One region of the Pantoea dispersa genome, then DNA from elsewhere that is predicted to be linked to it. Evidence: predicted binding sites of a transcription regulator. Region 1 holds the regulator's gene; each other region holds the start of a gene.
What was found. The regulator Fur, encoded in region 1, represses iron uptake genes when iron is present. The targets are predictions, from matches to a motif close to ATAATAATGAGAACNACTATCAA.
Positions count from the first base shown of each region.

Region 2: a site for Fur is predicted at 7,816-7,838, ahead of fepD (Fe(3+)-siderophore ABC transporter permease). Genes of this name have one in related genera too.
Region 3: a site for Fur is predicted at 5,541-5,563, ahead of zupT (zinc transporter ZupT). Genes of this name have one in related genera too.

Region 1 covers NZ_CP082346.1:2,806,290-2,816,698, forward strand. Annotated here, with positions in the region: gene K7H94_RS13100 (YbgA family protein) at 1-312, opposite strand, end outside; gene K7H94_RS13105 (YbfA family protein) at 464-664, opposite strand; gene kdpE (two-component system response regulator KdpE) at 911-1,585, shown strand; gene pgm (phosphoglucomutase (alpha-D-glucose-1,6-bisphosphate-dependent)) at 1,628-3,268, opposite strand; gene seqA (replication initiation negative regulator SeqA) at 3,294-3,833, opposite strand; gene ybfF (esterase) at 4,082-4,846, shown strand; gene ybfE (LexA regulated protein) at 5,016-5,291, shown strand; gene fldA (flavodoxin FldA) at 5,429-5,959, shown strand; gene fur (ferric iron uptake transcriptional regulator) at 6,312-6,761, shown strand; gene K7H94_RS13145 (hypothetical protein) at 6,823-7,218, opposite strand; gene glnS (glutamine--tRNA ligase) at 7,455-9,122, opposite strand; gene nagE (N-acetylglucosamine-specific PTS transporter subunit IIBC) at 9,274-10,409, opposite strand, start outside.
Region 2 covers NZ_CP082346.1:3,440,708-3,451,116, forward strand. Annotated here, with positions in the region: gene fes (enterochelin esterase) at 1-1,042, shown strand, start outside; gene K7H94_RS16140 (enterobactin synthase subunit F) at 1,035-4,919, shown strand; gene K7H94_RS16145 (ATP-binding cassette domain-containing protein) at 4,999-5,796, opposite strand; gene fepG (iron-enterobactin ABC transporter permease) at 5,793-6,776, opposite strand; gene fepD (Fe(3+)-siderophore ABC transporter permease) at 6,773-7,762, opposite strand; gene entS (enterobactin transporter EntS) at 7,909-9,159, shown strand; gene fepB (Fe2+-enterobactin ABC transporter substrate-binding protein) at 9,154-10,119, opposite strand; gene K7H94_RS16170 (isochorismate synthase) at 10,296-10,409, shown strand, end outside.
Region 3 covers NZ_CP082346.1:521,863-532,271, reverse strand. Annotated here, with positions in the region: gene K7H94_RS02560 (DUF1249 family protein) at 1-254, opposite strand, end outside; gene nudF (ADP-ribose diphosphatase) at 251-886, opposite strand; gene tolC (outer membrane channel protein TolC) at 1,100-2,572, shown strand; gene K7H94_RS02545 (DUF1190 family protein) at 2,714-3,388, shown strand; gene K7H94_RS02540 (glutathionylspermidine synthase family protein) at 3,397-4,560, shown strand; gene ygiD (4,5-DOPA-extradiol-dioxygenase) at 4,596-5,366, opposite strand; gene zupT (zinc transporter ZupT) at 5,577-6,344, shown strand; gene K7H94_RS02525 (cell wall hydrolase) at 6,489-6,872, shown strand; gene ribB (3,4-dihydroxy-2-butanone-4-phosphate synthase) at 6,926-7,582, opposite strand; FMN riboswitch at 7,691-7,839, opposite strand; gene ubiK (ubiquinone biosynthesis accessory factor UbiK) at 8,011-8,316, shown strand; gene hldE (bifunctional D-glycero-beta-D-manno-heptose-7-phosphate kinase/D-glycero-beta-D-manno-heptose 1-phosphate adenylyltransferase HldE) at 8,356-9,780, opposite strand; gene glnE (bifunctional [glutamate--ammonia ligase]-adenylyl-L-tyrosine phosphorylase/[glutamate--ammonia-ligase] adenylyltransferase) at 9,848-10,409, opposite strand, start outside.

The DNA of each region.
Region 1 (10,409 bases):
ACACAGGATGTAGCCGCACAGATGGTGCAGCGATTTGACGCGCTCCGCAGACCAGCGGGCCATGTCGTCGGTCAGCTCTTCCCCGCCGTCTTTGCTGAAACACAGGTGGATCTGATCGTCGCTCTGTTTGACCAGCCGCAGCGCCGGGCGCGGCGTCGGCAGACCGATGGCCATTTCCGGGCAGACAGGTTCGAAGCGCACAAATGGCGCGAGCTCGTCAGTTGCAAAGGCAAAACGCTTGTGGCCGCCATCGAATCGGACGCTATCCCCGAGCAGGCAGGCACTGATACCTACAGGAATTTTCTCGCTCATACTTGTACAACCTCCAAAATCTTGTAGAGGTTTAAGTGTAGCTGAAATGCCGCGAGATAACAGCGGGACAATGCGTTTGTCGCACCACTTTAAGATAAAAAAACCCGGTGCCTTGAGCGAGGTCACCGGGTTATCACCGCGAAGCCGGGGGTTACCAGTAGATACCGCCTGCCGCCTCCGATTGCGCCAGCCAGACCGGTTTAGTACTGGTTTTGCACCACATGCGGTGCAGATAACTGTAGAAGCGCGCGCGATCCTGGCGGAACAGCATCACTGGCAGCGCCAGTACGCCAATCAATACCACCAGCACACGGCGCAGCACAATTTTGGCGAGTGGATATGCCTGATACATCAATGCCTCCTCGTGGTAAATTTTGCTATGAAATGTGATCTGCCTCAGATATTACGCCTGGCTGTGTAATTTTACTACTCATCCGACCACTATTTTGATCTTTTTTCAGCCATTTCCTGGCCGGGATGAAAGGAAGTTACATTTTTGTAAAATTTTGGATCACAGCGAGTTACTGAGATCGTGACGGACGCCGTCGCGGTTTATTGTTAAAGTAATGCGTTAACCTTATTTGCCGCAGGAGTCAGCGTGACGACCATCTTGATTGTCGAAGATGAAAAGGAGATTCGCCGTTTCGTGCGCCTGGCGCTGGAGAGCGAAGGCCTGAAGATTGTGGAAGCGGAGCAACTGCAGCGCGGCCTGATTGAAGCGGCTACGCGCAAACCGGATTTGGTGATTCTCGATCTCGGTTTACCGGACGGCGATGGCAATGCCTTCATCCGCGAAGTGCGGCAGTGGAGCAGCATGCCGGTAATTGTGCTGTCAGCGCGCAGTGACGAGCAGGATAAAATAGAGGCGCTGGATGCCGGCGCTGACGACTATCTCACTAAGCCGTTTGGCATCGGCGAACTGCTGGCGCGCGTGCGCGTGGCGCTGCGTCGTCATCAGCGCAGCCAGCCGGAACCGCTGGTGCAGTTTGGCGAAGTGAGCGTCGATCTCGCCGCGCGGCGCGTGCTGCGCAGCGGTGAAGAGGTACATCTGACGCCGACCGAATTCCGCCTGCTCAGCCTGCTGCTGAATAACGCCGGCAAAGTGCTGACCCAGCGCCAGTTGCTTAACCAGGTATGGGGGCCCAACGCCGTGGAACACAGCCATTATCTGCGCATCTATATGGGACACCTGCGGCAAAAGCTGGAAGCCAACCCCACCCAGCCAACGCACCTGCTGACAGAAACCGGCATCGGCTATCGCTTCATGCCATAAAAAAAGGCCGCAAACGCGGCCTTCTTCATGCAGGATGCCCTGTCAGGCGTTTTTCAGCACTTCGCTGACAATTTCTACCGCTTCTTTCTCGATCTGCTGGCGATGCTCAGCGCCGAGGAAGCTTTCACAATAGATTTTGTAGGCGTCTTCCGTACCGGACGGACGTGCCGCGAACCAGCCGTTTTCAGTCATCACTTTCAGACCACCAATCGAGGCACCGTTGCCCGGTGCCGCGGTCAGACGTGCGGTGATCGGGTCGCCTGCCAGCGTATCGGCGCTGACCATTTCAGGTGACAGCTTCGACAGTGCCGCTTTCTGCGCGGAAGTGGCAGGTGCCTGCAGACGGTTGTAGCTTGGCGCACCAAAACGCGCGGCCAGCTCATCATAGTGCTGCTGCGGGTTCTTACCGGTAACCGCAGTGATTTCCGCCGCCAGCAGACACAGGATGATGCCGTCTTTGTCTGTTGACCAGGCGGAGCCGTCGAAACGCAGGAACGAGGCGCCGGCGCTCTCTTCGCCGCCAAAGCCAAAGCTGCCATCGAACAGACCATCCACGAACCATTTGAAGCCGACCGGTACTTCCACCAGCTTGCGACCAATGTCGTTCACCACGCGGTCGATCATCGCGCTGGAGACCAGCGTTTTACCAACGGCCACCTCTTTGCCCCACTGCGGACGGTGCTGGAACAGGTAGTTGATCGCTACCGCCAGATAGTGGTTCGGGTTCATCAGACCGGCGGGCGTGACGATGCCGTGACGGTCGTAATCCGGATCGTTACCGAAGGCCAGATCGAACTTATCTTTATACGCCAGCAGACCGGCCATCGCGCACTCGGACGAACAGTCCATGCGCACCACGCCATCTTTATCCAGATGCATGAAGCGGAACGTCTGGTCGATGGCATCATTGACGATGGTCAGATCCAGCTGGTAGTGCTCAGCAATGCGCTGCCAGTAGGCCATGCCGGAACCGCCGAGCGGATCGACACCGATTTTCAGGCCGGCTTTCTGGATCGCCGGGAAGTCAATCACCTGCGCCAGACCTTCAACGTATGGCTGGATCAGATCCTGCTCAACGATGTGGCCACTGGCCCACGCCTGATCCAGCGCCAGACGCTTAACCTCTTTCAGCTCACCTTTAATCAGCTGATTCGCGCGATCTTCCACCACTTTGGTGACGTTGGTGTCAGCCGGTCCACCGTTCGGCGGATTGTACTTGATACCACCGTCTTCCGGCGGGTTGTGCGACGGGGTAATCACGATACCGTCCGCCTGCGCGCCGCCGCGCTTGTTATGCTCCAGAATGGCGTTGGAGATCGCCGGCGTCGGCGTATAGCCGTTGTCCTGCTGCACAATCACATCAACGCCGTTGGCGGCCAGCACTTCCAGCACTGACAGGATCGCTGGCTCAGACAGCGCATGGGTGTCTTTACCTACATAGCACGGGCCGGTGATGCCGTTCTTTTTACGCTCTTCAGCGATCGCCTGCGCAATCGCCAGAATGTGTACTTCATTGAAGCTATGACGTCCCGCGCTGCCGCGATGGCCGGAGGTGCCAAATTTCACCGCATGGTCCGGGTTCGCCGCATCCGGCTTCAGGACGTAGTACTGCGAGGTTAATTGTGCAACGTTAATCAAATCGCTCTGCTGGGCAGGTTGCCCGGCACGGGGGTGATTGGCCATTGGCGCTTCTCCCTGACGCTTCGGTTTAAATGGTGCCGCAAACTTTCTCTGCCAGTTCCTGCGGGAACTGCATGGCAAGCATGATGTGTTCCACCATGCTGCATTTACGACCTGTATTGGTATTGGTGATCACCCAGTACGGCGTGCCGGGCACGTGCTTCGGCTTAGTATGGGTGCCATTTTGCAGCAGCGTGTGCTCGTCGCCCGCAAAGTAGACGCGGGTGCGGCCCTGCAGCGAGGCAGTGGCATCAGCAAAGGCTGCCGGATCAAGACGATAAAGGGTTGACAGGATCAGCATGAAGCGATTAACCGCCTTCTTCTGCTCCGCATACTCGTCAGACAGCAGCAGCTCACGCACGGCGCGCACGCGATCCTGAGGTCGCGCTTCGCTGCGTGCAGCCGGTGCTTCTTTTACCGCCGCATTCGCCGCTGGCGCAGCGGATGCGCTCTGGCCGGCAGTGAATTTCAGCATACGGCGCAAAATGTCCGAGGCGCTTTCACCAATGTGCTGCGTGTGGCTGGCAATATAACGGTAGAGTTCTTCGTCAACTTCAATCGTTTTCATCTTTTTCCGTGCGATTCTGGCAAATGGCAGAACCACGCTACTTTGCAAAGGCCTTAACAAAATCCGGTCGTGCAAAATGTGAGCGGGTTCTAACATAAGGATTATAAAGTTAAATCCGCGACAGCCGATAGCGCTGGCATCGTTTACGGGCAAAAGTCGGAATATGCCCTAATGCCTGACCGCCTGGCGCCGGGACAGGTGAATCCATGATACCCTAAGCCCAGGTCTCAACCGAAAGAACTTTAGCCATGATTTTGAACGCCCGTCTGCAAACTGAACAATCTGCCCCTGATGCCCAGCCCATTCTGTTAATTCATGGCCTGTTTGGTAGCCTGGATAACCTCGGCGTACTGGCGCGCGGCGTGCGCGATGCACGACCCACGCTGCAGGTGGATGTCCGTAACCACGGCCTGTCACCGCGCAGCGAAGAGATGCACTACGCTGCGCTGGCGCAGGATATGGTCGATACGCTGAATGCGCACCACATCGAACGGGTTGATGTTATCGGCCACTCAATGGGCGGCAAAATTGCCATGGCGCTGAGCGCCGTTGCGCCCGAACGAATTGGCAAAATGGTGCTGATCGATATCGCGCCGGTGGATTACCAGACGCGACGCCACGATGAGATCTTCGCGGCAATCCGCGCGGTCAGTGCAGCTGGCGTCACGCGCCGCAGCGCTGCGGCCGACGTGATGCGTGAACACGTGCGCGAAGAAGGCGTGATTCAGTTCATTCTGAAATCTTTCCATGAAGGCGAATGGCGCTTTAACGTGCCGGTGTTATGGGACAATTATCCGGTGCTCTCCGGCTGGCAGGAGGTGCCCGCGTGGCCTCATCCGGCGCTGTTTATTCGCGGCGGTGATTCACCCTATCTGGACAATCAGCACCGTGATGCGCTGCTGCGCCAGTTCCCGCAGGCGCAGGCGCACATTATCAGCGGTGCCGGCCACTGGGTGCATGCCGAAAAACCCGATGCCGTACTGCGCGCGGTGCGCCGCTTTTTTAACCTGTAAAAGCAAAAGCTTGCTACGGGCGGTTTAGGGTTGGCGTCGCGCCGGGCGCTGGAGTATGATGTCGCGCTAAAAATTTGCCGCGGATGCTTTTTTCGCCGCGGTCGGGCCGATAAATGTTTAAATCGCGCAGCGCCTTTCCGCCGTTCGCGCCCACGCAGTTTCACAAACCATGGCAAAAGAACAGACAGATCGTACCACGCTCGATCTCTTCGCAGACGAGCGGCGTCCCGGTCGCCCTAAAACCAGTCCGCTGTCGCGTGATGAGCAGCTGCGCATTAATAAGCGCAACCAGCTGAAGCGCGACCGGGTGCGCGGCCTGCGCCGCGTTGAGCTGAAAATGTCCAGCGAAGCGGTCGACGCGCTTAATACGCTGGCCGAGCAGCAGAACATCAGCCGCAGTGAACTGATTGAACAAATGCTGCTGGCGCAGCTCAAACTGGCGTAACGTGCGCAGACCGCACGCTGGAACACAAACTCAGCGCTTTACACATTCCGCGCTTTTCGCCGGTCTGCTATCATTCGCATAACTGTGTCGTCTTCTGACTTACTTTCACAATCAGGATTTAAGAGGTTACTCACTCCATGGCAATCGTAGGCATTTTCTTCGGCAGCGATACCGGCAACACTGAAAACATTGCAAAAATGATCCAGAAACAACTGGGTAAAGATGTCGCCGAAGTGCATGACATTGCTAAGAGCACCAAAGAAGATCTCGAAGCATTCGATATTCTGCTGCTGGGTATTCCGACCTGGTACTACGGTGAAGCCCAGTGCGACTGGGATGACTTCTTCCCGACGCTGGAAGAGATTGATTTCAACGGTAAGCTGGTAGCGCTGTTTGGCTGCGGCGATCAGGAAGATTATGCCGAGTACTTCTGTGACGCGATGGGCACCATTCGCGACATCATTGAGCCAAACGGCGCAGTGATTGTGGGCCACTGGCCAACCGAAGGTTACCACTTCGAAGCCTCTAAAGGTCTGGCAGACGACAAACACTTCCTCGGCCTCGCCATTGATGAAGATCGTCAGCCTGAACTGACTAACGAGCGCGTCGACAAATGGGTTAAGCAGATCTTTGATGAGCTGCAGCTGCAGGCGATCATCGAAGCCTGATGCTTTCCTGTCCGATGTGGGCGCTGGCTCACATCGGGCAATGGAATTACCTATAAAAATAATAGCTACGGTTTTTTAACTTTTTCCCTCAATTCTGTAGAATACCCGCAACGGTCATCTGCTTATTCCTCGGGCATCAGACTGAGACTGCGCGAAAAGGAACATCGATCTGCACGATCCCGCTGAGGCTCACGACATTTCTCCTTACAGCATCCGGGGAATTGTCCGCCGCAGCCGGTTTTCATTTCGCAGGCTGAGCTCTATAATGAGACGCAAATGAGAATGCGCGTTGACCACACATTCAAGGCCTTTGCGCCGTAAGTGACTAGCAAAGTAACAGGACAATATCCGCATGACTGACAACAACTCCGCATTGAAAAAGGCTGGCCTGAAAGTCACGCTGCCCAGACTGAAGATTCTGGAAGTGCTTCAGGGACCCGGACCCGAGTCCCATCATGTCAGTGCGGAAGATTTGTACAAACGCCTGATCGACATGGGCGAAGAGATTGGTCTGGCGACGGTATACCGTGTTCTGAACCAGTTTGACGACGCCGGCATCGTGACGCGTCATAACTTCGAAGGCGGGAAATCCGTGTTCGAACTGACCCAGCAGCATCACCACGATCACCTGATTTGCCTCGACTGCGGCAAAGTGATCGAGTTTAGCGATGAATCTATCGAAACGCGTCAGCGTGAGATTGCAACACGCCACGGTATCAAACTCAGCAACCACAGCCTGTATCTGTACGGCCACTGTGCGCTGGGAGACTGCCGCGAAGACGAGACGCTCCACGATCAGTAATTGAATATGCTATGCAGTATAAAAAAACCGGTGCCAGGCACCGGTTTTTTTATGGCTGTGTTCAGGCGACCAGCGTTTCCTGCAAATAGCGCCAGCGCGGAACCGACGTGCTGCAGTCCAGCACCGCCAGCGAAATGCGGGTCTGGTTGTTGCCGTTGAGCATTTGCAGTTCGTGATACTGAATGGTCACTTCCTGCTGCTGCTGGGAAATGATGGCATGCTCACTGGTGGCGATTCGCATCCCTTCCCGCTGCCCGTGCAGTTTGCGAAACAGGGTTTCAGTGTCATTGAGATCGAGCTGTTTGCCTTGCGGCGTCACCATTTTGAAGTCGGGATGAAAGTGCGACAGCAGCAGATCCATACTGTCATCGCTGCCTTCGGTCTGATTAAAAATACGTTCGATAAGCTGATGTAAAACCACCACGCTATGTTTGGCTTCCAGAGCGAGACTTGTCATTTTTCTTCCTTCGCTAACCCGCACAGCAACATTTAAGAGCGCATAGCCTACCTGAAAATAACGATTTCACACGGGTAAATTAGTTAATTTTATTAAAGTCAGATTAGTCGTAATCGCGCGTAATTACTGTTTTTTGTCTGGTTCAGCATAATCGATTCCCGTTTGCAGATAACGGGCAATAAAAAAGGGCGATTGCTCGCCCTTTGCTGATCATATCGTGCTATCAAGCAGTAAAATTATTCGCCGATTTTTGCCCAGGTATCACGCAGACCCACAGTGCGGTTGAACACCAGTTTCGACGGCTGCGAGTACACGCTGTCAGCGCAGAAGTAACCTTCGCGCTCAAACTGATACGGCGCCAGCGCGCTGGCGGCACGCAGACCCGGCTCAACGAAGCCCTGTTTGATCTCCAGCGAGTTCGGGTTAATGGTGGTGAGGAAATCCTCGGCCGCGCCCGGGTTTGGCACGCTGAACAGACGATCGTACAGGCGGAATTCGGCAGGCAGCGCGTGAATCGCCGACACCCAATGGATAACGCCTTTCACCTTGCGGCCATCGGCCGGATCTTTGCTCAGGGTGTCGACATCGCAGGTAGCGTAGATGCAGGTGATGTTGCCGGCTTCATCTTTCGCCACGCGCTCGGCACGAATGACATAAGCGTTGCGCAGACGAACTTCTTTACCCAGCACCAGACGTTTGTACTGCTTGTTGGCCTCTTCACGGAAGTCGGCGCGATCGATCCACACCTCACGGCTGAACGGCACCTCACGCGTGCCCATCTCCGGCTTGTTCGGATGGTTCGGCATGCTGATGATTTCTTCATGCCCGGCCGGCAGGTTCTCGATCACCACTTTCAGCGGATCCAGCACCGCCATGGCGCGCGGCGCGTTCTCGTTGAGGTCGTCACGAATGCACGACTCCAGCGACGCCATCTCAACAATGTTGTCCTGCTTGGTCACACCGATACGGCGACAGAATTCGCGGATTGACGCCGCGCTATAGCCACGGCGGCGCAGACCGGATACGGTCAGCATGCGCGGATCGTCCCAGCCTTCAACAATCTTCTCGCTCACCAGCTGTGTCAGCTTACGCTTCGACATCACCGCATATTCCAGATTCAGGCGCGAAAACTCGTACTGACGCGGATGCACCGGAATAGTGATGTTATCCAGCACCCAGTCGTAGAGACGACGGTTGTCCTGGAACTCCAGCGTACACAGGGAATGGGTGATGCCTTCCAGCGCATCGGAGATGCAGTGGGTAAAGTCGTACATCGGATAGATGCACCACTTGTTGCCAGTCTGGTGGTGTTCGGCAAATTTAATGCGGTACAGCACCGGATCGCGCATCACAATAAAGCTGGATGCCATGTCGATTTTGGCACGCAGACAGGCTTTGCCCTCTTCGAAGCCGCCATCACGCATCTTCTGGAACAGCGCCAGGTTCTCTTCCACGCTGCGATCGCGATACGGGCTGTTTTTGCCCGGCGCGGTTAGCGTGCCGCGGTATTCACGGATCTGCTCTGGCGACAGCTCGTCAACGTAGGCCAGGCCTTTGTTGATCAGCTCAACCGCGTAGTTGAACAGTTGGTCAAAGTAGTCAGAGGAGTAACGAATGTTGCCGCTCCACTCAAAGCCCAGCCATTGCACATCATTCTTGATCGATTCAACGAACTCCATATCCTCTTTGACCGGATTGGTGTCGTCGAAACGCAGGTTGCACTGCCCCTGATAATCTTGTGCGATACCAAAGTTCAGGCAGATCGATTTTGCATGGCCAATATGCAGGTAACCATTGGGCTCAGGCGGGAAACGGGTATGCACACTGTTGTGCTTACCGCTCGCCAAATCTTCGTCGATGATCTGACGAATAAAGTTCGTTGGGCGGGCTTCAGCCTCACTCATCTCAAAATCCTCAAAACAATAGCGGGTGATTTGTACCACGAAGTAACGGAGTATGATCCACAAAGCGCTGAAGGGAAACAACCGTTTGTTGGTCGTTTTAAAACAAAAAAGGCAGGAATTGCTTCCTGCCTTCAGTGACGCTCAAAACGTGTTAATTTTTCACTTCATACAGCGGCGTAACGCCTGCCACCACGGTACCGCCTGCCAGCAGATTCAGACCAGCAAAATCATCGCTGTTGCTGACCACCACCGGGCTGATCATCGAACGCGCATTGGCGTTGAGGAAGTCCAGATCCATTTCGAGGATCGGCTGGCCCGCTGTGACGGTTGCGCCCTCTTCCACCAGACGGGTAAACCCTTTACCTTCCAGCGCGACGGTATCGAGACCCATGTGCACGACAATCTCGACGCCATTTTCGGCTTCAAGGCAGAATGCATGGTTGGTGTTGAAGATTTTCACCACGGTACCCGCCACCGGCGCGACGACAGTTTTATCGCTCGGTTTGATCGCCAGACCATCGCCTACCGCTTTGCTGGCGAAGGCTTCATCCGGCACGTTTTCCAGCGCTACCACTTCGCCACTGACCGGTGCCAGCAGCGTTGCAATCACCTTTTTCTCGCTGTTGCGCACGGCCTGGGGCTGAGCAGCCGCAGGCGCGGCGGTTGTTGCCGCTGCTGGTGCCGCTGCGCCGGCCACCGGGCCTTTGCTCAGTACGGTTTTCATCGCGGTCGCAATGCTTTCGGCCTGCGTACCAACAATGATCTGCACGCTCTGCTTGTTAAGGCGGATCACGCCAGAAGCACCGAGGCGTTTGGCCACACTCTCATTCACCTGCGCCGAGTCTTTCACATTCAGACGCAGACGGGTAATGCAGGCGTCGATGTTGGTCAGGTTGTCAGAACCGCCCACCGCGCCGATGTAGCGACGTGCCAGAGATTCGGTTTCGCTCTCACCGTTGCTGCTATGATCAACGTTGACGTCGTAGCCGTCTGTCTCATCACCGGCAGCCAGCTCGCGGCCCGGCGTCAGCAGGTTGAATTTCTGAATGGTGAAGCGGAACACCACGTAGTAAATGACGAAGAACACCAGACCCTGCGGGATCAGCATCCACCAGTGCACGGCCAGCGGGTTACGCGTCGACAGCACCATGTCCACCAGACCGGCACTGAAACCGAAACCGGCAATCCAGTGCATGCTGGCAGCGATGAAGACCGAAATACCGGTCAGCACGGCGTGGATGACATACAGCACCGGCGCCACGAACATGAAGGAGAATTCCAGCGGCT
Region 2 (10,409 bases), 630 kb from region 1:
TAGCGATGTCTGGTACTGGCAAACCGTGCTGCCGTCACACTGGCGCGGCAGCTACTGCCTGATGCCGGATCGGCAGGCCAGCGATTTCAGCGGCGAGCCTGACATGCATGCGCTGCGCCACTGGTGGCGCGAAAAATTCCCTGCCGCGCAGGCCGATGCGCTCAATCCGCTGCGCAGCTGGTCCGGCGGACGCGGCATGGGCGTGTCACCGCTGCACCTGCCTGACGCGCCCGACCAGCAGGTGTGGCGTGCGGTGGATGAGGGCCGCGCCCCGACGCTGACGCTGCAGGAGCAGCAGTGGAACAGCGCGCTGCTCGGCAATCGTCGCCGGGTGTGGCTATACGCCACAGGCGAGGCGCAGCACGGCCCGCGTCCGCTGGCGATACTGCTCGATGGTCAGTTCTGGGCGCAGCAGATGCCGATCGCCGGCCCACTGCAGCAGCTGACCGCCGCGGGCAAGCTGCCGCCGGCGGTCTACCTGTTTATCGACATCATCGATCGCGAACACCGCAGCCGCGAGCTGCCATGCAATCCGCAATTCTGGCAGGCGGTGCAGCAGGAGCTGTTGCCGCAGGTGGCACGCTGGATGCCGTACGATGCGCAGCCGGCGCGCACGCTGGTTGCCGGGCAAAGCTTCGGCGGTCTGGCCGCGGTGTTTGCCGCGCTGCACTTTCCCCACACCTTTGGTAACGCGCTCAGCCTGTCCGGCTCCTTCTGGTGGCCGGAGCGCGGTAACCCGCATGGCTGGCTGTTGCAGGCGCTGGACCATGGCCTGGCACCTCGCCAGCCGCTGCGTTTCTGGCTGGAGGCAGGCCAGCGTGAAGGCCTGATTCTGCAAGCCAATCAACAATTACAACAACAACTTACCGCTGCCGGCTATCAGGTGCATTACCAGCCGGTAGAGGGCGGCCATGACGCGCTGTGCTGGCGCGGTGGCCTGCTCGACGGTCTGCAAGCTTTGTGGCGCAATCCAAATTCATTCATCACGCCAGACGTGAACCGGAGCGACAGTAAATTCTCTGATGAACGACACTATGATTGACCAACAAACTCTGCCGCTGGTGGCGGCGCAGCCTGGCATCTGGATCGCCGACCAGCTCAGCCGCCATCACAACGCTTACGCGGTCGCGCACTTTGTCGAACTGCGCGGCGACATCAACAGCGCGCTGCTGGCGCAGGCCATCGTCGACGGGATGCAGGAAGCCGATACCCTGAATATGGCGTTCGGCGAAATCGACGGCGAGCCGCTGCAGTGGCCGCAGCCGCAGACTTTCAGCCTGCCAGACATCGTTGATCTGCGCAGCGAAGCGGATGCCGCTGCCGCCGCGCGCGCCCTGATGCGTGCCGATATGCAGGGCGACCTGCGTGTGCTGAGTGGCGCACCGCTGTGGCACCATCGTCTGTTCCGCCTCGGCGAACAGCACTGGTTCTGGTATCAGCGCTATCACCATCTGGTGGTGGATGGCTTCAGCTTTACCGCGCTGACGCGCCGCATCGCCAATCTGTACAGCGCCGCCGTACAGCACCAGCCGCCTGAGCCGACACCGTTTATTCCGTTCAGCGCCGTGGTTGACGAGTATCAGCGCTATCAGCAATCGGCGTCTTACACCCGTGACGGCGAATTCTGGCGCGAAAAAGGCCGCGCCCTGCCCGCGCCCGCCTCGCTGTCGCCGCTGCCGCTGGCCGGTCAGAGCGCCAGCACCGATCTGCTGCGTCACAGCGTTACGCTGGATCGTCACCGCTTCCAGACGCTGACCAGCCAGCATCCACAGCACAGCGCCGCCGATCTGGCCTTTGCGCTGGTAGCGCTGTGGCTGGCTCGCCTCAGCGGACAAAATGATTTTGCTGCCGGCTTCATCTTCATGCGCCGCATCGGCTCAGCCGCGCTGTGCGCCACCGGTCCGGTGATTAACGTGCTGCCGATGGCGGTGCATTACCAGCCGGGACAAACGCTCGGCGATCTCGCCGCTCAGCTGGCCGCGGAAGTGAAAAAAATGCGCCGTCATCAGCGCTACGATGCTGAACAGGTGCAGCGCGATCTCGGCCGCCCCGGCGATAGCGATCCGCTGTATGGCCCGGTGATCAACCTGAAGATGTTTGACTACCAGCTCGATTTCGCCGGCATTGAAGGCATCACGCATCAGCTGGCCTCCGGCCCGGTGCGCGATCTGGAAATCGCAATTTACCTCAGCGAGCACGGCGATCTGACGCTGGAGCTGCTGGCGAACGCGCAGCGCTATGCTGCCGAGACGCTGCAGCGCCATGCCAGCCGCTTTGCCCTGCTGCTCAGCCAGCTGGCCGCGCAGCCGCAGCGCGCGCTGGGCGAGCTCGATCTGCTGACGCCAGCGGAGCAGCAGCAGATTGCGGCCATCAATCAGACCGCCCATCCGCTGCCAGCGGAAACCCTGGCGTCGCTGCTGGCGCAGCAGGCGCAGCGCACCCCGGACGCACCGGCGCTGGCCGATGCGCAGCACCAGCTGAACTATCGCCAGATGCAGCAGCAGGTATTCGCGCTGGCGGCCGATCTCAGTGCGGCCGGCGTGCAGCGAGGTGATATCGTCGCCGTGGCGCTGCCGCGTTCGGTGCAGCTGTCGCTGGCACTGCAGGCGATTGTGACGCTCGGGGCCGCTTATCTGCCGCTGGATACCGGCTATCCGGACGAGCGGCTCCAGCTGATGCTGGAAGACGCCGCGCCCAAAACGCTGATTACCGCTGCCGCGCTCAGTGCCCGCTTCCGCGCCATCGCGCCGGTCAGTCAGCTGCACTTTGACACCCTGTATAATGCCGAATATGCACCGGCACCGGCCAGCGCGCCGACGCCGCAGGATGGCGCGTACATCATCTATACCTCCGGCTCTACCGGCCGGCCGAAAGGCGTGCTGGTCGGCCATCAGGCGATCGTTAATCGCCTGCTGTGGATGCAGGATCGTTATCCGCTGCAGGCGGATGACGTGGTGCTGCAGAAAACGCCGAGCAGCTTTGATGTCTCGGTGTGGGAGTTCTTCTGGCCGCTGCTGGTCGGCGCGCAGCTGGTGATGGCGCCGCCGGATGCACACCGCGATCCGGAAGCCTTACAGCAACTGTTTGCCCGCTACAAAGTCACCACCACGCATTTCGTACCCTCGATGCTGGCGGCCTTTGTCGCGGCGCTCGATCACCCGGCCGCGATAGCGTGCTGCGCCAGCCTGCGCAACGTGTTCTGCAGCGGTGAAGCATTGCCCACCGATCTGTCGCGCAGCTGGGAAACATTGACCCGCGTGCCGCTGCACAATCTGTATGGGCCGACCGAAGCGGCCGTTGATGTCAGCTGGTATCCGGCGTATGGCGCGGCGCTCGCCGCCGTCGATGGCCCGAGCGTACCGATCGGATTCCCGGTGTGGAACACCGGCCTGCGCATTCTTGATGCGCAAATGCAGCCGGTGCCGCCGGGCGTGGCCGGCGATCTCTATCTTACCGGCATTCAGCTGGCGCACGGCTATCTCAACCGGCCGGAGCTGACCGCCAGCCGCTTTATCGCCGACCCGTACGCCGCTGGCGAGCGCATGTACCTGACCGGCGACGTAGCGCGCTGGCTGGACAACGGTGCGGTGGAGTATCTCGGACGCAGCGATGACCAGCTGAAGATCCGCGGTCAGCGCATTGAGCTGAACGAAATCGATCATGCGCTGTGCGCCCAGCCCGGCATTGAGCAGGCGGTGACGCATGCGGTGGTGCTGGGCAGTGCGGCGGCACAGGGCGATGCGCGTCAGCTGGTGGGCTACGTGGTGGCGCCTCAGCCGGTGGATGGCGATGCGCTGCGTCAGGCGCTGGCACAGCAGCTACCGGCACACATGGTGCCGGTGGCCATCGTCCAGCTGGAGGCGCTGCCGCTCAGCAGCAACGGCAAACTGGATCGCAAAGCGCTGCCGCTGCCGCAGAGCACCACGCAGCGCCAGGGGCGCGCGCCACTGCCCGGTTTAGAGAGCACGCTGGCCGCAGCGTTCTGCCGCCTGCTGGCCTGCGACACGATCGGTGCGCATGATGATTTCTTTGCGCTCGGTGGCCATTCGCTGCTGGCGATGCGCCTTGCTGCGCAGCTGCGCCGCGAGCTCCAGCTGCCGGTCTCGGTCGGGCAGATCATGATCGCCCCGACGGTGGAAAAACTGGCGGCGCTGCTGAGCGATGGACAATCCCATCAGCAGGCGGGCTTTGAAGCGGTGCTGCCGCTGCGTAAAGGCAGCGGACCGACGCTGTTCTGCTTCCACCCGGCGTCCGGCTTCGCCTGGCAGTTCAGCGTGCTGCAGCGTTACCTTGACCCACGCTGGTCACTGGTCGGCATTCAGTCGCCAGACACGCAGGGACCACTGAACCAGAGCGCGCACCTCGATGAGGTCTGTGAAGCGCATTTGCATACGCTGCGAGAGGTACAACCGCACGGGCCCTACTATTTCCTCGGCTACTCGCTGGGCGGTACGCTGGCGCAGGGCATTGCTGCCCGGCTGGAAGCGGCGGGTGAAGAGGTCGCCTTCCTTGGCCTGCTCGACACCTGGCCGCCGGAAACGCAGAACTGGGATGAGAAGCGCGGCGAGAATGTGCTGGATCCGGCGGTGCTGGAGGAGGTGAATCGCGAGCGCGAACAGTTTATCGCCGCGCAGCGCCATCAGGCCGGTGAAGAGATGCAGGCCATGTTCGATACCATCGAAGCCAACTACGCCAGCTCGGTGCGTCTGCTGGCCACGGCGCGCAGCGCACGCTTCGGCGGCCGCGCTAAGCTGTTCCTCGCCGAACAGACGCAGCAGCCAGGCCAGGATGCGCGCCGCGCCTGGGCGCCCTATGTCGGTGAGCTGACGGTGTGGCCGATGGATTGCGCCCACGTCGAGATTATCTCGCCTCGCATGTTTGAGCAGATCGGGCCGCTGTTGCAGCAGTTGCTGGCGTAGCGGTTTTGTCCTCACCCTCTCCCGGCGGGAGAGGGAAACGTATGGCAGAAAACGTTTACATCACAGCCCCTTCTCCGCCTTAGCGCCCGCGCCCCAGCGGCACAATCATTGGCGTATGCGCCACCGGATCCTCAACAATCACACAGCGTAATCCGTACACCTGCTCAATCAGCGCCGGCGTCACAATCTCGCCAGGCTTGCCCTCGGCAATGATCCTCCCGTGACGCATGGCGATCAGATGGGTGGCGTAGCGGCAGGCGTGATTAAGGTCGTGCAGCACCACCACCAGCGTGCGGCCATGCTGCTGATTGAGCTTCTGCATCAGCTCAAGCAGCTCAATCTGGTGGGTTATATCCAGCCAGGTGGTGGGCTCATCCAGCAGCAGCAGCGGCGTCTGCTGCGCCAGTACCATGGCGATCCACACGCGCTGACGCTGCCCGCCGGACAGGGTATCGACCGCCTGTTGCGCCAGGTCCGCCACGCCGGTGGCCAACATCGCCTGCTGCACCGCCGCTTCATCCTCCGCGCGCCAGCGGCCAAACAGTGACTGATGCGGATAACGTCCGCGCGCCACCAGCTCGCTCACGCTGATGCCCGCCGGTGCGTTTGAACTCTGCGGCAGCAGGCCAAGGCGGCGCGCCACCTCTTTGGTGGGATAACGTGCAATTGCCTCGCCGTCCAGCAGCACGTCGCCTTTCAGCGGTGCCTGCAGGCGGCTGAGAGTACGCAGCAGGGTGGATTTACCGCAGGCGTTAGGGCCGATAATCACGGTCAGCTCCCCTTGCGGAATCGCCACCGACAGATTTTCCGCCACCACTTTTTTGTCATAACCCAGCGTCAGGCCTTCGCCATACAGCCGTGAAGGAATATCGATCATTGGCGTCGCGCCTCCCGCACCAGTAACGCAATCAGATAGAGTCCGCCCAGGCTGACGGTGATCACGCCAACCGGCAGTTGATAAGGCAGGAACAGATGCTGCGCGGCATAATCGGCGGCGCACAACAGCAGCGCGCCGCACAGCGCCGCCAGCCATAATGCGCCTTTTTCCCCGCCGCTCAGCCGGCGCGCAATCTGCGGTGCCAGCAGCGCCACGAACGAGATCGGCCCCGCCAGCGCGGTGGACGCCGCGGTCAGCAGCACGCCCAGCAGCATCAGCCACAGGCGGCTGCGCTCCACCGGCACGCCGAGCGCGCAGGCGGTGTCATCGCCCATCTCCAGCAGACGCATGCGGCGCGTTAACAGCGCCACCAGCAGCAGCGACAGCAGCAGCATCGTCACCACCGGCGGCGTTTTCGCCCAGGTGATGCCGTTGAGCGAGCCGGCGCTCCACAGCCCGGCGCTGAGCGCCGACTCCAGCGAAGCGCTGATAATCAGCCAGGCATTGAGCGCCATCAGCAGCGCGCGCACGCTGATGCCCACGATGATTAACCGAAACGTTTCCACCCCGTTGCGCCAGGCAAACAGATACACCAGCGCAGCCGTCGCGATACCGCCGATCAGCGCGGCCCCGGTCATCGCGGTAATACTTTGATTGAACAGCACCAGCGCCACCAGCACACCGCTGTAAGCACCGGTATTGAAGCCGAGAATATCCGGGCTGCCGAGCGGGTTACGCAGCAGCGACTGAAAAATTGCCCCGCTGACACCCAGCGCCGCACCGATCAGCAGCGCCATCAGCACGCGCGGCAGCCGCCACTCCACCACAATCAGCTGCACGTTGGCCGCTCCCTGCCCGCGCAGCGCCTGCCACACCTGCTCCGCCGTAATCGGCAGCGCACCGCGCGTCAGCGCCAGCCACGTCAGCAGCGCACACGCTAATAGCAGCCAGCCGCCATGCAACCCGGCACGCCGCGTCATAATCCACCTCGCCCGCGCTGGCGCCGTACCAGCAAAATCAGCATCGGCGCGCCAAGGATGGCGGTCACAATTGAGACACGCAGTTCGCCTGCCACCATCATCCGCCCCAGAATATCCGCCGCCAGCAGCAGCGCCGGGGTGATCAGCGCCGTCGCCGGCAGCAGCCAGCGGTGATCGTTGCCCACCAGCCAGCGGGCAAAATGCGGCGTCATCAGGCCGATAAAAGCGATCGGTCCGACGGCGGCGGTCGCCGCGCCGCTCAGTAAGGCAATCGCCAGCAGGCCCAGCAGTTGAGTGCGCAACACGCGCGTGCCCAGCGCCGCCGCCATATCGCCGCCCATGCTCAGGCTGTTCAGCGACTGCGCCAGCCCCAGCGCCAGCGCCGCACCGGCCAGCACCGCCGGGCTCAGGGTGCGCAACACGCTGAAATCGCGGATATCCAGCGAGCCGCTTTGCCAGAAGCGCAGGTGATCGTAAATGTCCGGATTGAGCAGCGACAGGCCGGAGGTTAAACCCTCCAGTACCGCTGCCAGCGCCACGCCTGCCAGCGTCAGACGCACCGGATTGACGCGCCCGCCGCCCATCGCGCCAATCACCGTCATCAGCAGCGCCGCCAGCAGCGCGCCGCTGAAGGCCAGCGTCAGCCACTGCAGCGGGGAGTCCGCTCCCAGCAGCGCGATGCCGAGCACGATGGCAAAACCGGCACCGGCGTTCACGCCCAGAATGCCCGGCTCGGCCAACGGGTTACGCGTCAGACTCTGCATCAGCGCGCCCGCCAGCCCCAGCGCCACGCCCGCCAGCAGACCGGCCAGCGTGCGCGGCAGGCGCGCATCGCGCACGATGATGCACTCCGCGCTGGAGCAGGAGGCGGTGAGAGCGTGATACACATCGGAAAGCGGTATTGATTTGGCACCCAGCATCAGACTGAGCGCCATGAGGAGCAAAAGCAGAATCCCTGAGCCTGCTAATGCACGGATCTGGCGCATAGCGTTCTAAACCTTCACTGTTCGACGTCGTTGCAGTGCAACGTAATGTGATAATGATATTTGTTATCGTTATTACTCGCGTTTGCCTATGTTACCATGAGTCGCCTCGCGGATGATGAGGAAAATTGGTGCAAAAAGGCGAAACAATGAACAAACCCTCTCACTTTATCGATCTCTCACTGCTGAAAACCCACGCGGCGTTTCGCGCGGTGTTTATTGCGCGTTTTATCTCGATTGTGGCGCTCGGCATGCTGGCCGTTGCCGTGCCGGTGCAGATTCAGCAGATGACCCATTCACCGCTGCTGGTGGGCCTCGCCGTCACGCTGTCCGCTGCCGGCATGTTTACTGGCCTGCTGACCGGCGGCGTGCTGGCCGATCGCTATGAGCGTAAGACGTTGATCCTGCTTGCCCGCACCACCTGCGGACTGGGCTTTGTCGCGCTGGCGATAAATGCCGCGCTGCCCGCGCCTTCGCTGCTGGCGGTCTATCTGCTGGGCTTGTGGGACGGCTTTTTTGGTGCGATTGGCGTCACGGCGCTGCTGGCCGCTACGCCAGCGCTGGTGGGACGCGAAAACATCATGCAGGCCGGTGCCATTACCATGCTGACGGTGCGCTTCGGCTCGATTTTATCGCCGGCAATTGCTGGTGTGGTGATCGCGCACGGCGGCGTGCTGTGGAATTATGGACTGACCGCCTTCGGCACGCTGCTGACGGTGCTAACGCTGCTGAAGCTGCCTGCGCTGCCACCGCCTCCGCAGCCGCGCGAGCATCCGCTGCGGGCGCTGGCAACCGGCGTGCAGTTCCTGTTTGCCAGCCCGCTGGTCGGCATGGTGGCGCTGACCGGTGCGCTGGTGACGCTGGCCAGCGCCATCCGCGTGCTGTACCCGGCGCTGGCACCGCACTGGTCAGTCAGCGCCGACCAGCTCGGTATGCTGTACGCTGCCGTGCCGCTCGGTGCCGCCGTGGGTGCATTTACCAGCGGCAGGCTGAAACAGGCAGCGCGCCCGGGCCGGCTGGTGCTGGGCAGCGCCGTGGCCGGTTTCGTCGCCCTGGGCCTGTTCAGCCTGATGCCGACGCTGTGGCTGGCGCTGCTGTGTCTGGCGGGCTTCGGCTATTTCAGCGCCATCAACAGCCTGGTGCAGTACGCGATGATTCAGCTGCTGACGCCGGATCATCTGCTGGGCCGCATCAACAGCCTGTGGACGGCGCAGAACGTGTGCGGCGATGCCCTCGGCGCCGCGCTGATTGGTGCCCTCGGTTCGTGGCTGCTGCCGGCGCAGGCTGCCGCGGCGTTTGGCTGTGCCGCGACACTGCTTGGCGTCATGATGTGGCTGATGATGAAAGGATTGCGGCGCTATCAGGCGCCCGCGCCGGTGCTGGCGCAGCAAACATCATGATTTGACGAACAGCTGATGCAGACGCGTCAGCAGATTGCTGGCGCTGTAGTAATCCAGGCGGAAGGTGTCGATACCCAGCGCATAGACCTGCTTATCGCGCACCGCCGCGTTTTGTGCCAGGAACGGGTTGCTCAGCACTGACTGCGCAGTTTTGTCATCGCCGGCAAACAGCAGGAAGCTGTGACCGGTCAGGCTGGCGGCGAGATTCTCGCCCGAGAGCTGAATAATGTCTTTGCGCTGGCCCATGCTGTGCCCCTGTTGCGTGCCGGCCGGCGGCTGCGCCAGGGTAAAACCGAGCTGCTGCAGCAGTTTGCCCTGCGCCGATGCGGCGGTCCATAGATTCACTGCCCGGCCATCACCGTTCCATACCATCGCGGAGACCGGCTGCGGCGGCAGCGTAATGGCCTGCTTCAGCGCCGCTTCGCGATCGTCGAACTCTTTTACGCGCTGCGCCGCCTGTGCTTCATGGCCGGTGGCCTGCCCCAGCAGCGTAACCACATCCTGCCAGCTCTTATCGTCGTAGTTGACCACCAGCGTGAGGGCAATGGCGGACAGCTGACTGACCAGCTTCAGGGCGGAGTCATTACCGGTGGCGCTGACGATGATCAGATCCGGGGCTTGCGCCGCAATCGCCTCGGCGCTCGGCTCACCAATGTACAGCCGCTTAACGTGGCGCTGTTTTGCCACCTCGCCCCACTGACGGAAGAAGCCCTGATCGTCGGCCAGGCGGCTTTTCGGTGCGGTCGCGCCTGAGGCGATGACCGGCGCGTCAATCGCCAGCAGCGAGCCGGTCAGCGTGACGCTGGTGGAGACAATACGCTGTGGTGCCTGGTGAAGCGTTACCGTTCCGGTCGCGCCCTGTACGCTGCGCGGCCAGCCCTGGTCGGCCCGCGCTGTCCCTGACAGCGACTGGAAAATGAACAACAGGACAGCCATGCCCCATAAACCGCATTTATTCATAAGTTTTGATCCACCTTTTAGCTTAATGCCTTGCCCGGCGTCAGCCGCCGCTTACGTCTGACAGCACGGTAAATCCCGCGAATGGATTGACTCTTTGCCCCTTTCGACGTAGGTTACAGAGCCATAATAAAAATGATAATCATTCTTAATAATCTTATCATTTATAGGTGAAAATTATGGTGGAAAGCTCCACGTTTGAAAATGCCTGGCTGAAGGATTTTTCCGCGCTGTGCCGCGGTTTCCTTTTCACCTCGCCATGGCGCAGCCTGGCCACCCAGGGCTGCTATACC
Region 3 (10,409 bases), 1.7 Mb from region 1:
GCATCATGGTAGAGCCGCACCGACATGGACGGCAGGCTCCAGTAGCTCACTGCGGGTGCCACCTGGCGGATCTCCACCAGCGTGGTATAGCGCGTCGACTCTTCAATAGTCAGCTGATAACTGGCGCCGTTCACCTGATACATCACCGACGCACCTGCCTCGTCACTGCGCGGCAGCAGGCGGCGCAGCTGAGCGAAATTGGTTTCGCACAGACGCATCATTTCGGGGAAATCAGGGGTATAGCGCTGTTTCATGTTGGCTTCCACTCTTCTCTTAGTTTCTCATGGTGCAACGCCAGCCATTGCAGAGCGATGACAGATGCCGCGTTATCAATAATCCCCTCTTCCACCCAGCGATAAGCCTGTTCGCGGCTTACCACATGCACAAGAATATCCTCATTCTCTTCCTCCAGCCCGTGATTTCCCTCTGCCTGGCTGGCATCCACTTCGCCCACCAGCACCGACAAACGCTCTGAGGTTCCGCCGGGGCTGGCTAAGTAATTCACTATCGGTTTGACGCGGCCAACCTTGAGGCCAGCCTCTTCGACCGCTTCACGACGCACCACATCTTCCGGTGTTTCACCCGGTTCAATAATGCCGGCCACCATCTCCAGCAGCCAGGGCGTGGCGCTGGAATCATAGGCCGGAATGCGGATCTGTTCGATCAGCACTACTTCGTCGCGCAGGGGATCATAGGGTAGCAGCACGGCAGCGTGTCCGCGCTCAAAAACTTCGCGCACCACTTCACCGCTCATGTCGCCATTGAAACGGCGGTGGCGGAAGCGGTAACTGACGATGGAAAAAAAACCATCGTAGCGAGTATCGCGTGCAATAATTTCTACATCGTTTTTTGTGAAAGTCACAGGGGATTTTTTTTCACCCGCCATCATCTGGTTCCTTATGCAGATTGGGATGGAGCGAAGAAAAGCCAACCCTTGTGCTCCGTCCGAGTGGTTCTTTCTGAATTATTTACGTAAATTAGGGGGAGAAGGCACGTTCAGCCAACTTATCTCTGACGCCGCCTCTGTAGAATCGGCGATTATTTTTTGGCTTACCTGCAGCACACTCTCTGTGCATTTGCTGCAACACAAGGAATGCAAATGAAAAAACTGCTCCCACTTTTTATTGGACTGAGCCTGGGCGGTTTCAGCCTTGCCAGCCAGGCAGAAAACCTGTTGCAGGTCTACCAGCAGGCGCGCCTCAGCAACCCGGATCTGCGTGCTTCAGCCGCCGATCGCGACGCTGCTTTTGAGAAAATTAACGAAGCGCGTAGCCCGTTGCTGCCGCAGCTGGGTCTGGGTGCAGATTATACCTATAACAGCGGCTATCGCGACAACAGCGGTCTCCATTCCAACACGACCAGCGCCTCGCTGCAATTAACGCAGACGATTTTCGACATGTCGAAATGGCGTGCGCTGACGCTGCAGGAAAAAACGGCCGGCATTCAGGACGTTACTTATCAGGTAGCGCAGCAGGATCTGATCCTGAACACCGCAACCGCCTATTTCAACGTGCTGAAGGCCATTGATACGCTTTCTTACACTGAAGCGCAGAAACAGTCGATCTACCGCGAACTGGATCAGACCACCCAGCGTTTTAACGTCGGTCTGGTGGCCATCACCGATGTGCAGAACGCCCGTGCTCAATACGACAGCGTGCTGGCCAACGAAGTGACCGCGCGTAACGACCTGGATAATGCGGTGGAATCGCTGCGTCAGATCACCGGCATGGATTATCTGTCGCTGGCGTCACTGAATATCGATCGTTTCAAAACGGCGCGTCCGGAAGCGGTGTCCAGTCTGCTGAAACAGGCTGAGAGCCGTAACCTCAACCTGCTGTCTGCCCGTCTGAGCCAGGATCTGGCGCGTGAGCAGATTCGCTCCGCCGAGTCCGGCCACATGCCGACGCTGGATCTGACCGCTTCTACCGGTCTGTCGAACAGCAAATACGGCGGCAGCCGCGCTAATCAGAGTGCCGGTACCACTGACTCGATCACCGGCTCCAACCAGGTTGGCCTGAGCTTCTCACTGCCTCTGTACAGCGGCGGTTCAGTGACTTCGCAGGTGAAACAGGCGCAGTATAACTTCGTCGCCGCCAGCGAGCAGCTTGAAGGCGCGCACCGTAGCGCGATCCAGACCGTCCGTTCTTCGTTCAACAACGTGAACGCTTCGATCAGCAGCATCGACGCTTACAAACAGTCGGTAATCTCGGCGCAGAGCTCATTAGATGCCTCGGAAGCCGGTTATCAGGTGGGTACGCGTACCATCGTTGATGTGTTAGACGCGACCACCACGCTGTTTAACGCTAAACAGCAGCTGTCGAATGCGCGTTACAGCTACCTGATCAACCAGCTGAACATCAAATATGCGCTGGGCACGCTGAACGAGCAGGATCTGCAACAGCTGAACAGCACGCTGGGCAAAGAAGTGACGACCTCGCCAGAAGTGGTCGCGCCGGAAAACAGCCAGCAGGCCGCGCGCGTGGATAACGGCCCGAAAGCGACCTCCGCTTCCGCCGCCGCTCAGGCCCGTCCGGCCGCGGCACGTAACAGTGCCAACCCTTTCGCTAATTAAGCCTTCAAGGGGCCGCTTGCGGCCCCTTTCGCATTCAAACGTATAACAACGTAAAGATCCCCTTGCCACCCGGCTTCCCGCTTCATTTTCCACCACTCATCACCTATCCTAAGCCCCACCTTTGGGCACAGGATGAAGATAATGAAACGGACAAAAAATATTCGTCATGCCGCTTTCCGTAAAAGCTGGCAGGCACGCCATTTAACGCCGGTCGCACTGGCGGTCACCGCCGTGTTTATGCTGGCAGGCTGCGAACAGAGCGATGAAACGGTTTCGATGTACCAGAACGCCGATGATTGTGCGAAAGCCAATCCGGGCCAGAGCGCCCAGTGCACCACCGCTTACAACAACGCGCTGAAAGAGGCTGAGCGCACCGCGCCAAAATACGCCACGCGTGAAGATTGTGTCGCGGAATTCGGCGAAAACCAGTGTCAGCAAACCCCGGCACAGGCGGGCGTCGGTACCACGGCGAACAATGCTGAAGCGCAGCAGAGCGGCAGCTTCTGGATGCCTCTGATGGCCGGCTACATGATGGGTCGTCTGATGGGCGGCGGCGCTGGCTTTGCGCAGCAGCCGCTGTTCTCGCCAAAAACCCCTAACAGCCCGGCTAACGGCCAGTTTGTTGATGCTTCCGGTAAGAACTACGGTGCGGCCACCTCGGGCCGGACGGTAAACGTGCCGAAAACCGCGCTGGCGCCAAAACCGGCCACTACGTCCACCATCACCCGTGGCGGCTTTGGTGAGACGGTAGCCAAACAGAACACCATGCAGCGCAGCAGTGCCACCAGCACCGGCAGCCGCTCGCTGGGAGGCTAAGCCCGCGCATGCAACGTATTGCTATCAGCGAACGTCCGAACTGGCGCGAAAAGGCGACCGAGTACGGCTTTCAGTTTCACACCATGTATGGCGAACCCTACTGGTGCGAAGACGCTTATTACCAGTTTACGCTGGCGCAAATTGAACAGCTGGAAGCGGCCACCGCGGAACTGCACCAGATGTGCCTGCAGGCGGTAGAAAAAGTGGTGAACAGCGAAGCGCTGCTCACCCGTTTCTGCATTCCGAAACACACCTGGGATTTTGTGCGCGAATCCTGGCAGCAGCGTCAGCCGTCGCTCTATTCACGCCTCGATCTGGCGTGGGATGGCACAGGCGAGATCAAGCTGCTGGAGAACAACGCCGATACGCCAACCTCGCTGTACGAAGCGGCGTTTTTCCAGTGGATCTGGCTGGAGGATCAGCTCAACGCCGGCAACCTGCCGCAAGGCAGCGATCAATTCAACAGCCTGCAGGAGCAGCTGATTGCGCGCTTCGCCACGCTGCACCAGCAGCACGGTTTTAACTGGCTGCACTTTGCCTGCTGTCGCGATACGGAAGAGGATCGCGCCACGGTACAGTATCTGCAGGATTGCGCCACTGAAGCCGGTCTGCCGAGTGAATTTCTCTACATTGATGAGATTGGGCTGGGCGAAAAAGGTCAGTTTACCGATCAGCACGATCAGGTGATCAGCAACCTGTTCAAGCTCTATCCGTGGGAATTCATGCTGCGCGAGATGTTTTCGACCAAGCTGGCCGATGCCGGCGTGCGCTGGCTGGAGCCGGCGTGGAAAAGCATTCTCTCCAACAAAGCGCTGTTACCGCTGTTGTGGGAGATGTTCCCCAACCATCCTAACCTGCTGCCCGCCTGGTTTGCCGATGATGCCAGCGCGCCGCAGATGGACAAATATGTGGTGAAACCGCTGTTTTCCCGCGAAGGTGCCAACATCACCATCGTGGAAAACGGTCAGGAAATCGCGCGTGCCGACGGCCCTTATGGCGAAGAGGGCATGATCGTCCAGCAGTTCTGGCCGCTGCCGAAATTTGGCGACAGCTACACGCTGATTGGCAGCTGGCTGATTGACGATCAGCCTGCCGGTATCGGTCTGCGGGAAGATCGGGCGCTGATCACGCAGGATCTGTCGCGTTTCTATCCGCACACCTTTATTGTGTAACGCACGTGCCGCCCGGTCTGCGGGCGGCACAGGTGTCAGCCAACCTGCACCGACAGCATACTGATCGAACCCATCTCCATGCCTTCCACCGGGATGCTCACCGCCTCACCTTCAGCTCGCGCGCCGAGAATATACAGCAGCGGCAGATAGTGCTCCGGCGTCGGATTAGCCAGCTGCGCGCCTTCATGCTGCTGATAATTCACCAGCGGATGCTGCGTCGCCTCACCCTCGTAGCCCAGATTATCGCGCACAAACTGGTTGAAGCTCTCCGCCCACGGATAAGCGCTTTCCGCGCCCTGCCAGCGAATCATGCGCAGGTTATGCACCACGTTGCCGCTGGCCACCAGCATCACGCCTTCGTCACGCAGCGCCGCCAGTTTACGTCCCAGCGCAAAATGCCACGCCACCGGCTGGGTGCCATCAATACTGAGCTGAATCAGCGGAATGTCCGCCTGTGGATACATCTTCGCCAGCACGCCCCACGAGCCGTGATCAAAGCCCCACTGCTGATCGGCCTGCACTGCTACCGGCGCCAGCAGATCGATAACGCGCTGTGCCAGCGCAGGCGAACCCGGCGCCGGATAGCGCACGTCGAACAGCGCCTGCGGGAAGCCACCAAAATCATGGATGGTGCGCGGATTGCTCATCGCCGTCACCGCCGTGCCGCGCGTGTACCAGTGCGCCGAGATGGCGAGAATAGCGCGCGGACGCGGCAGGGTTTCGCCCAGCTGCTGCCATACGCGGGTATAACGGTTGTCTTCTAATACGTTCATCGGGCTGCCGTGGCCGAGAAACAGAGCGGGCATGCGGGTCATTATTCATCCTCTGGCGTCGGGATCGCGTTAATGACTGTCACGATACGCGCTTTCGCCAGGGGAAAAACGCTGATAAGCGTGATGATGTTTATCAGCAAATTTGAACAAGATTTTGCCGACATAACTTTACGCTAAATAACTCGATATTTTATGGGGTTAACTATATTGTAACTGGTAATCATTATCATTAAGGAGCCCATCATGTCAGTACCTCTGCTGCTAACCATCCTGGCTGGCGGTGCCACTTTCGTCGGCGCGATTTTTGGCGTGCTCGGTCAGAAGCCGTCGAACCGCGTACTGGCCTTTGCGCTCGGCTTTGCCGCCGGCATCATGCTGCTGATTTCCCTGATGGAAATGCTGCCCGCCGCGCTGCATGCGGAAGGCATGTCGCCGGTGCTTGGCTACGGCATGTTCATGCTCGGCTTACTGGGTTATTTCGCCATGGATCGCCTGCTGCCGCACCAGCATCCGCAGGATCTGATGGCGGTCAATCGCCGCCCCACCAACCTGAAACGTACCGCGATCCTGCTGACGCTCGGTATCAGCCTGCATAACTTTCCCGAAGGCATTGCCACCTTTGTCACCGCCAGCAGCGATATGGAACTGGGGCTGGGCATCGCGCTGGCCGTCGCGATCCACAATATTCCGGAAGGGCTGGCGGTGGCCGGACCGATGTACGCCGCCACCGGCTCGAAAGCCAAAGCGCTGTTCTGGGCCTGCCTGTCCGGCATGGCGGAGATTTTTGGTGGCATCATCGCCTTTCTGCTGCTGGGGCCGGCGGTCTCACCGGTGATGATTGCGGCGATTATGGCGGCGGTGGCGGGCATTATGGTGGCGCTGTCCGTGGATGAACTGATGCCGCTGGCGCGCGAAATCGATCCGCATAACAACCCCAGCTACGGCGTTCTGTGCGGCATGACGGTGATGGGCCTGAGCCTGACGCTGCTGCAAACCAGCGGGGTAGGCTGACGCGAGATTCGTCTCATTCACCACCACTTCGGCCTTAACTCTCAACGACTTAGACTTGTTAAGGCGTAGTCGAGACGGGTCTTGTTAACACCCGACGGCGGGCTCATTACACTCCACGCGACTCTTAGAAAGCAGTGGAGTGTTATGTTAATTCAGGGAGCCATTTTATGCCTGGCGATGAATATCTATCATGAAGCGCGCGGCGAACCGGTAAAGGGACAGATTGCCGTCGGCACTGTCACCATGAACCGGGCTAACTGGGACGTCAAAGAGATCTGTCCGGTGGTGTACGCACCCAAACAGTTCTCCTGGACGTCTCTGCACAAACATCCCCATCGCCATCCGCCGCAGCATGACAAAAGCTGGCAGCGCGCGCAGCGCCTGGCCCAGCGGATTGTCGAGGGTAAGCTGGCGGATGTGACAAAGGGCGCGACCTTCTTTCATGCACACAGCGCCAGACCCGCGTGGCGCCACGCCTTCCAGCGTACCGTGGTGATAGGCAATCACGTTTTTTACGCCAGCCGTTAATCATAAAAAAAGGCCGGATGCATCACATCCGGCCTTATTTAATTCACGTCGGCTTAGCTGGCCTGACGGGTTTCATGCTGGCGGCGCCAGGCCACCAGGTCTTCAATGGTCACCACCGGCATGGCGTGCTGCTTCGCAAACGCAATCACTTCCGGCGCGTGCGCCATGCTGCCGTCATCATTGGTCAGTTCGCACAGCACACCCGCAGGTTTGAAGCCCGCCAGCGTCACCAGATCGAGCGTCGCTTCGGTGTGGCCGCCGCGCGCCAGTACGCCGCCGTCGCGCGCGCGCAGCGGGAATACGTGGCCGGGACGATTCAGATCGGACGGTTTAGCGTCATCGGCAATCGCCGCGCGGATGGTGGTAATACGGTCGGAGGCCGATACGCCGGTCGTCACGCCGCTGGCCGCTTCAATGGTCACGGTAAAACCGGTGCCGTAAGAGCTGGTGTTGTTCTCTACCATCATTGGCAGATCCAGCTGCTGGCGGCGCGCTTCGTTAATGCACAGGCAGACAATGCCGCTGCCGTGACGAATGCTCAGCGCCATCTGTTCAACGGTCATGGTTTCGGCAGCGAAGATCATATCGCCTTCGTTTTCGCGATTTTCATCGTCCAGCACCATCACGCCGCGCCCGTTGCGCAGCGCATCGATGGCGCGTTCTACACGCTGTTCCGGCGTGCCAAATTCAGAAAGAAGCGTCTGATTCATGGTAAAAAACCTTATTAATAAAATATGAGTTACCAGAACCAGGGCGAGCTTAGGAGTGCGTAGAAAACACATGGCAATAACGTGACGCGGGCGCAGCCCGGCTGATGTCGTTACCCTCTCCCATCCGGACTTTAACCGTCGGCCCCGGAATTACACCGGATCTGCTGACCTTTCACTGTAAGCGAAAGCGCTCGCGGGCTTTCAGCCGAAGCTGATTTACCGCCGGTGGGGAATTTCGCCCCGCCCTGAGAATAAGCGAAATTACTATAGCGCCAATCACCTGGTCGGGCAATCAACAAAAGTGCAAATGCTTTTGCACTTCATGCGTTGCGGATTTCGGGTTTAACCTTTTCGTTTCTGGCATTACACTTAATGTTTGATGAGTCGGAACACGCGCTGTTATCAGCCACCGTAACCAGGAAACAACCATGATCGACACGAAAAAAATTGAACAACTGGCGCGCCAGGTGCACGAAGCGATGCCAAAAGGTATTCGCGACTTTGGCGACGATGTGGAAAAGAAAATTCGTCAGGTATTGCAGGCGCAGTTAACCCGCATGGATCTGGTTAATCGTGAAGAGTTTGACGTGCAGACCCAGGTTTTGCTGCGCACGCGTGAAAAACTGGCGGCGCTGGAGCAGCGTCTGGCGAAGCTGGAAAGTGAAAGTCCGGCGGCCCCGGCTCCGGCGGTGATCACGCCAGATCCGGCAGGCAAAATCGATACGCCTCAGTAAGGTTTACGCGGCGGGAGTTCGCTCCCGCCGGCTACGTGTTTACTGATTGCGAATGGTTTTGATGATGTTGGTGGTGGAGATACCATCTTCAAAGTTGAGCACGCGCACGTCACCGCCGTTGGCCCACACCTCTTTACTGCCCGCGATATCTTCCGGCTTATAATCTCCGCCTTTCACCAGCAGATCCGGTAGCACTTCGGCAATCAGCCGCTGTGGCGTATCCTCTTCAAACAGCACCACCCAGTCTACGGCTTCCAGCGCACCCAGCACGATCATGCGGTTTTCCTGCGGGTTCACCGGGCGGGTTTCGCCCTTAAGACGTTTGGTGGAAGCATCGCTGTTGACCGCCACGATCAGGCGATCGCCCAGTTTGCGCGCGTTGGCCAGGTAAGAGACATGGCCGGCGTGTAAAATGTCGAACACGCCGTTGGTCATCACTACTTTCTCACCGCGCTGGCGCGCCTGCGCCACCGCCACTTTCAGCTCGGCTTCGGTCATCACGCCAAAGCCGCTGTCCGGTCGCGCGTGAATTGCATTCTCCAGCTCCACGGTACTGACGGTTGAAGTCCCGAGCTTGCCGACCACCACGCCAGCCGCAGCATTGGCGAGGAAGCAGGCATCTTCCAGACTTTCACCGGCAGCCAGCACTGCGGCCAGCACGCCGATCACCGTATCGCCGGCACCGGTGACGTCATACACTTCCTGCGCCTGAGTGGGCAGATGCAGCGGCGCTTTGCCCGGCTGCAGCAGGGTCATTCCGTTTTCCGAACGCGTCACCAGCAGCGCGGAGAGATCGTAATCGGCAATCAGCTGCATACCGCGGCTGACAATCTCCTCTTCGCTTTTGCACTTGCCGACCACCGCTTCGAACTCGGACAGATTGGGCGTCAGCAGCGTCGCGCCGCGATAGCGTTCAAAATCGGTGCCTTTCGGGTCGATCAGTACCGGCACCTGCGCCGCACGCGCCAGCTGAATCATGGTCTGCACGCTGCTCAGCGCGCCTTTGGCATAGTCAGACAGCACCAGCGCGCCCGCCTGTGCCAGCGACTGACGCAGGCGATCGTGAATCGGCTGCGGATCAACCTGCTCAAAGCCCTCTTCAAAGTCGAGGCGAATCAGCTGCTGGTTGCGCGACAGCACGCGCAGTTTGGTGATGGTCGGATGACTATCAAGGGCGACGAAATCGCACTCAACCTTCACCTGCGCCAGCGTTTCGCGCAGCACGCGCGCAGCGTCATCTGCACCGGTCAGGCCGATAAGGCGCGAGTCCGCACCGAGTGCGGCGATATTCATCGCCACGTTGGCCGCGCCGCCCGGACGCTCTTCAATGGTATCCACTTTAACCACCGGCACCGGAGCTTCCGGTGAGATCCGGCTGGTCGGGCCGTACCAGTAGCGGTCTAACATCACATCGCCGACAACCAGCACAGCGGCCTTGCCAAACGCGGGCAGTGTTACTTTCATGCAGAGACTCCAGACTTCAACGTTCAGTCAAAATAATGCGCGGATAATAGCATAGAAGCCGCCAGGCTCACTGCTCCGTGTCATCCGCGTCGCTCGCGGCCAGCCAGCGCTGCCAGCTGGCGTGCACCACGGCGCGTTCGTCAGCGAACGATGCCGGATCGACATGACCCGGCAGTTCCTGCAGCGCCAGATGGTGCAGCGCATCGCGCAGCGTGACGTAAGCGTGCGTCAGCGCCTGCGCTTCTTCATCAGCCATGATGCCGTGGCGCGCCATCAGTTCGAAAATGCGCACGTTATCCGACCAGCGCGTCAGCGCCGGCTGGCTGGCGGCGTAACCTAAGACCAGATACTGCGCAATGAATTCAATATCGGTGATACCGCCCTCATCGGTTTTAATCTCCCAGCGGCCTTTGTGCTTGTTACTGAGGTGCGCACGCATTTTCTCACGCATCTCACGCACTTCGGTTTGCAGCTTCGCGCCTTCACGCGGCAGGCACAGAATACCGCGCCGGATCGCATCGAAGCACTCACACAGCGCCGGTTCGCCATACACGATGCGTGCACGCACCAGCGCCTGATGTTCCCACGTCCAGGCTTCATGGCGCTGATAGTCGTCAAAGGCGGCAAAG